2 linked regions of the Paraglaciecola psychrophila 170 genome follow. The protein of the gene in region 1 interacts with the protein of each later gene in a pairwise test. Links are inferred from orthologs where the notes say so. Each region holds a gene or a part of one and is shown on either strand. Other genes may lie near its edges. The genes, in order: C427_RS00625 and C427_RS06560.

The links.
Region 2: the proteins of C427_RS00625 (region 1) and C427_RS06560 interact in binary tests that used the Escherichia coli proteins (3 or more experiments, as listed by UniProt). The link is inferred for Paraglaciecola psychrophila 170 from one-to-one orthologs.

The regions. Positions count from the first base shown.
Region 1 is NC_020514.1:132,227-135,484, reverse strand. Bases 247-3,172 are described here. They hold C427_RS00625 (protein-disulfide reductase DsbD), read right to left. Parts: upstream 2,626-3,172; coding sequence 868-2,625; downstream 247-867. Other genes in these bases: C427_RS00620 (FxsA family protein), read left to right, coding at 3,053-3,172; C427_RS00630 (M23 family metallopeptidase), read right to left, coding at 247-740. Also shown: more of C427_RS00630, read right to left, coding at 24-246; more of C427_RS00620, read left to right, coding at 3,173-3,258. UniProt on the Escherichia coli protein: Required to facilitate the formation of correct disulfide bonds in some periplasmic proteins and for the assembly of the periplasmic c-type cytochromes.
Region 2 is NC_020514.1:1,520,812-1,524,142, reverse strand. The notes cover bases 86-3,084. They hold C427_RS06560 (DsbE family thiol:disulfide interchange protein), read right to left. Parts: upstream 1,872-3,084; coding sequence 1,299-1,871; downstream 86-1,298. Other genes in these bases: C427_RS06555 (heme lyase CcmF/NrfE family subunit), read right to left, coding at 1,868-3,084; C427_RS06565 (cytochrome c-type biogenesis protein), read right to left, coding at 850-1,302; ccmI (c-type cytochrome biogenesis protein CcmI), read right to left, coding at 86-853. In the rest of the region: more of ccmI, read right to left, coding at 1-85; more of C427_RS06555, read right to left, coding at 3,085-3,331. UniProt on the Escherichia coli protein: Involved in disulfide bond formation. Catalyzes a late, reductive step in the assembly of periplasmic c-type cytochromes, probably the reduction of disulfide bonds of the apocytochrome c to allow covalent linkage with the heme.

The sequences.
Region 1 (3,258 bases):
GGAATAGAGATAAGACCCAGTCTTTATTCAAACACAAAAGGCAGTGATTGATACTTTCCAAAAGGCATTGCTTGATATACCGCAAAGTGTAAGTGCGGCAAAGAAGAGAACCCCGTATTACCCGAGTAACCTATTTTTTGACCTGCAATAACGCGCACACCTTGTGCAACCGTAACGCCATTTTTTCTCAGATGGTAATACTCACCTGTGGTGTCATCATCATGCAAAATCACTACGTAATTAGCATATTTAGCGTATTTTCGACTAGCACCTCCCCGTGTATGATGCTCAATTAAGTCAATCACAACCCCTGCCCTAGCTGCATGTATAGCAGTACCAATAGGCATAGCAAAATCAACCGCATACCTTGATGGCCCACTGTGGCTATATCCACCGCCAAAGCCTTGTACTATAGGGAAATAATCACCTTGAGCATATGGGTTTTGATAAACAGTATCCCCTTGATGTTTCGCCAGCATATTGCCTGGTGCCCAATAAAAAGATTCGTCATACCAAATTTTTCGTCTAATGTTGATGGGCTGCAACTCAAGCACTTTAACTCGCTGATACCCTTGAAGCACTTGGTTAACAATATGTTGGCGCTGGTTTGTGGCAGACGTTTTTAAGTTATTGGTGTCCACTTCTAAGGTGACAGTCACCACAAAAGGTTTTTTATTGTAAAGCCAATAACCGACCTGCTTGTTGTTCTCTATTTTCTCTACACATGCCCAATCATCCATGCAGTAATTACCTGAGTTCGCAAAAGAACTACAGGTAACCAACATACTGAATATGGCTGTAAAAAAAGTTAAGGAAAAAGTAGTAAAAAATTTAGTTATAAAAACCGAGTGATAGTACAAGACACAGTTACTTAGCAAAAAGGTTATTCACATGCTCAGCAAAAGGTGCGGCACGCATAAAACCTGTCACTCTAGCCGTACTTATCTCTTGTCCTTGAGTATCAAAAAATAAGATAGTCGGTAAACCTAACACTGAAAACTTCTCTTGGAATGCAATATTGTTATCAGTGTTATCAGTTAAATCAATCTGCATTAGAACGGAATCGCTCAACGCTGCCACGACCTGACTATCGGGGAATGTATATTTTTCAAACTCTTTACACGCTACACACCAATCTGCGTAAAGGTCTAACATTACTGTTTGCCCATTAGCATTGGCCTCGGCTAGTGCTAGATTGAAGCTTTCGATACTGCTTACGCTCAGAAATTCTTGATGCGCGACAGGGGTATTATTTGATTGAGCTTGAGTATCGCTGTGGCCGAACCCATTGAATGTTTGATAACCATAACCGGCTGAAAAAAACAGGCCAATGAAGATCAAAAATGCACGAAGGCCTTTATAAAAATTTGTTGGGCTGTTTTGATTCATCACAAAGAAATATGTGAAAGTAGTTAAGCCAAGCAATGTCCAAGCGATGTCGGTAGCAACATGTGAAACTAAACGTTCTACAAACATAATGGCAACTGCCAGCATCATAAAACCAAACGTGACTTTAACAACGTTCATCCAGTTACCTGCCTTGGGTAACAATTTACCACCCGTAATGCCGAATAAAATCAACGGAATACCCATACCTAAACTCAATACATACAATGCACTGAACCCCAGCACTAAATCACCACTTTGGGCGATAAATAACAAAATCCCGGTCAGCGGCGCAGTGGTGCACGGAGAAGCCACTAAACCAGAAATCGCCCCCATCGCCAACACCCCAAAGTAACTTCCACTGGTTTGTTTATTGCTCATGGCGTTGAGCTTTTCTTGCCATGAAGAAGGCAATTGCAACTCATAGGCACCAAACATCACGACTGCTAACAACACAAATATGACAATTAGCGCAATTAAAATAGCCGGATGTTGTAAACCAGCCTGAAATTGCACACCTGCAGAAGCAACAATCAATCCCAACAACGAGTAAGTGATAGCCATACCTTGTACATATACAAATGACAAAGTAAACGCTCGGGACGTGCTAATAGTTTTACCTTGACCAATCACAATACCAGACAAAATTGGATACATAGGAAATACACAAGGTGTAAATGCTAAACCAATACCTAAGCCTAAAAATAACAGCAGGGTGATAAATAAACTCTGTTCACTAGACAACAGACTGGCTAACTCAAATTGCTCTGAAATGGGTGCTTGAGTATTTGATTCAATTGCTGAATCTTTTGATAATTGGTTAGACTCCGCTTCAGAAACATTTCCGACCTGATTCAGATACACTTCTCTAGTAGTAGGTGGATAACACAAACCAGCGTCAGCACAACCCTGATAACGAATTTTAACTATGCCATCTTGCACTGAGGATACTATGGGGTAAGTTATATCTAGTTGGTTACGAAATACGTCAGATAATCCATAAAACTCATCTTCAATTTGTTCGGCCACTGGAAAAACGGGCATACCCAACTCAGCTTGCTTAACAACTGTTTTAAACTGCTTTTTATACAGATAATAACCATCAGCTATTTTCCAGCTTAGGGTGAGCTGATCGCCTTGCTGGGCGAAATCGAATTGAAACGCTTCATCTACTTGTAAAAATTCTGGTTCGTCAGCAAACAGATCACTTAAAGGATCGGATGTTTGCGCCGTAACCACAGATGAAAAAAAACAAAAACTAAGTAGTAAAACATAATATCTAATACTGAACTTCATCGACAACACTTCTTATATAAAAGGTAACTTGGCACTATGTTCATTATACCAATGGACCAACGGGGATTATTAAATAATATTAAAGCACAAACCTTAACAAAATATTAAGACTGCATATTCACGACACATTACTTTGTTTAGAGACCCAATCTTTAAGAGTCAAATTTCACTACTTTGCTAAATAAGATAAACTTAAAAGATAAAAAGCTCTTGGGCACTAAACTCGTTAGACAATCCAAACAACACTCTGTAACAATATGATGGTATATATGCTGGAGTTTTGTTATTCAGTCCCAATATCATTACCAACACATTAACATAGAGAGTATACGTAAAGCTTGTTACGTAAAGCTCAAATAACGAGGCATCTTTGTTTAAACTATTTTTATTATTCGCAATTTTACCTATTGTCGAAATAGCCATATTGATCAACGTGGGTGAACAAATAGGTGGTTGGTACACCGTAGCTATCGTTATTTTAACCGCCTTTGCTGGTGCACATTTAGTTAGGCAACAAGGGATTAGCACCCTGATGCAAGCACAACAAAAAATGCAGGCTGGCACTATGCCTGGTCA
Region 2 (3,331 bases), 1.4 Mb from region 1 along the record:
GTAAATCGGTCTGTAATTGCAAAATACGTTGATTAACAGCAGCAAAATTGGGATCGGTGTCCGGTATAAAAGCCAATAACCTTTGCCAATTTTCCAGGGCTAATAGTTTGTCACCTAACTCAGAGGCAGCAATGGCCAAAACCCCCATAGCATTAGTGTTATCTGGTTCTAAGTCCAGTATTTGCAACAACACTTGTTTAGCTTGTAATACTTGTTGCTCTTGGCCCGTCATCAATAACGCTTGAGCGTAGCTAGATAAAGTCCCCACATTATTAGGATCAAATTTTAAAGACTTTTCAAAAGCTTGAATGGCACTGTCTACTCTATTAATAGCCCCAGATACTCGACCTAATAACATCCACCCCGTGGCATCTTCTGGTGTATCTACCAATTTGGTTCTAAGCCCTAAAGCAAACGTTTGTAAATCTTTTAGGTTAAGGTTTTCATCGCCACTGATCATCCGTTGCCCAAGTTCGCTGGTTTGTTGTTGCGCCATCAGCCATTCATCAACGCGTTGAATCTGGTTAGAGTATAGATATGTACCTATGCCAACTGACAAACTAACCAATGCACCAATTGCGAGGGGAATACCCACACTCGCCTCATTAGTTTGACTTGTTTTAGTTTCATCCAACAAAGCCAGCTTTAGCTCATTTTCTGACTGCAACCTGTCTGAATCACTCAGCAAACCTTGCTGTTGCTCGGTGTGTAATTCAATCAGACGTTGTTTAATCAGCCCTTTATTAGTTAATCTGCTTACAGAATCATCGTTGGCCTTTCTGAACCAAGGAAAAATGATAAATAACATGAAAATAACAACGGATATGGCTGCACCTAGATAAAAAAGACTCACTCGTCACGCTCCAAAATTGCTTGTGCTTTAGCTAGTTGTTCATTGCTTATCTCAGGTGCTTGGCGTTTACGGGTCATCACTACTCCAACCACAGCAACAACAATAAATAGTATTGGCAATACCCATAACCAAATGGTCATAGGGTTAACAGGCGGTTGGTAATAAACAAAGTCGCCATAACGTTGTTTCATAAAATCAATAACTTGTTGTCTGTCGTTACCTTTTTGCAGCAACTCATAGACCTTGCGTTTTAAATCCACTGCTATCATAGCGTCAGAATCAGCAATGTTTTGATTCTGACATTTAGGACAACGTAATTCTTTGGTTAACTCTAAAAATAGGGCATCTTTTTTAGGCTCATCAAAATGAAACTTGTCTTCTGTCGCTAATGCTAGGCTACCGAAGCAACTAAGCATTAAAATAACTAAAGTGCAGACTAATCGATTCATTGCGCCACCAAAGTGTCATATATAGGCGCAAACTTTTTATTCCAGACCCGTGGATTGATATCTCCAATATGATGCAAACGTATCTTACCTTGTTGATCAATTAAGTAGGTTTCAGGGGCACCAGTTACGCCAAGATCTAATGATAAATCGCGTTTAACATCGAATATATTGTAAGCGTAAGGATTACCTAATTGTCTGAGCTTATCTGTTACTTCCTGTTGCACTCGTTCGACGGTTTTAATCCCAAAATCAGGATCAATATCTTGGTCGTAGTACAAGCCAACTATATGTTTACCCTCAACTTGCAACTGTGTGAGATAAGGCAACTCAATGGCGCAGGTGATACACCACACTCCCCACACATTGAGTAACGTTACTTTGCCAAGAAACACGTCTTGAGTATAAGTTTGCTGGATATCCATCAAGTCAGGCAAAACAAATTCAGGCATGGGTTTTTCAAGCAAACTGGACTTATGCTCTCTTGGGTTAGAAAACAAACCTTGGTACAAAAATATTATTAAGCCTAAAAATAATCCCAGTGGAATTAAATACAACGCCACTTTTTTCAAGATATTTGCTCCTTCAAAGCTGGATTTGGAGTTGCATTAGCTTTAAGTTTGGTCCCTAATTTCGTCATTCGATACCGCTTATCGCTAATCGACAACACGCCGCCAAACGCCATTATAAATGCGCCTAACCATATCCAGTTAATAAAAGGTTTCACATAAATGCGTAACGACCAATCGCCATTTTTAAGCTGCTCGCCCAATGCTACAAATAAGTCTCGAGTTAAGCCCGAGTCAATGCCCGCTTCCGTCATAACATTTCGTTGTACCGGATAAAAACGTTTTTCGGCAGCAAGTGACGATATTTTTTGCCCGTTTTGGAAAACATCTAGATGCCCAACATCGGCTGTATAATTAGGTCCTGTAAATTCAGAAACCCCTTTAAATACAAATTCATAACCTTGCAAAGTGACGCGATCTCCTGACCCCATACGTACATTGCGCTCCACACTATATGCACTAACTAATGCAATGCCGATGAGTGTTACCGCAAAACCAAGATGCCCCGATACCATGCCCCAATGGCTTCGGGTCAGTTTTTTAAGGCTTTGTGAAATGGTGAATTTACCTGACTCAACTTGTGGTTGAATACGCTGCCGTATTTCCATGATAGTCGTAATAATAATCCAAAAACTCATGACTAAGCCTAACGCTGCCATATAGCTAGATTGTTCGAAACTAGCATTCACCAAAATACCAGCCGACACACTTAAACCAAATGCAATCAGTAGTTGCTTATATAACGCTTGAGGAGATTGGCTTTTCCAGCGTGACAGCGGGCCAATTCCCATAAACAGTACAAACGGCACAATAAGATAAGTAAACATTTGGTTAAAAAAGGGTGCGCCGATTGAAATAGAGCCCATACCGATTTCTTTATGTACCAAGGGTAACAAGGTACCTAACAACACGACCAAAGTAGCCGCGGTTAAGAACACGTTATTACCAATCAATAACACTTCTCTTGAAAACAGTTGGTATCTTCCATTCCCTTTCAATTGCGGAGCCCTATAGGCATACAAAGCCAAAGAGCCGCCGATAATTATGACTAGTAAGCCAAGAATAAATAAACCACGACTAGGGTCGCTAGCGAATGAATGTACTGAAACCAACACCCCTGAACGCACCAGAAACGTACCAAGCAGGCTTAATGAAAACGCAGATATAGCTAACAATACGGTCCAAGACTTAAACACTTTACGTTTTTCTGTGACAGCTAAACTATGGATCAAAGCAGTACCCACTAGCCAAGGCATGAATGAAGCATTTTCAACAGGATCCCAAAACCACCAACCGCCCCAACCCAATTCGTAGTAGGCCCACCAACTGCCAAGCGCGACACCTACAGTTAGAAAAGACCACGCAGCCAATGTCCAAGGCCTAGACCAACGGGCCCAAGTGGAGTCTAATTGCCCAGATATCAGCGCAGCAAGCGCGAAGGCAAACGCCACTGAAAAACCTAC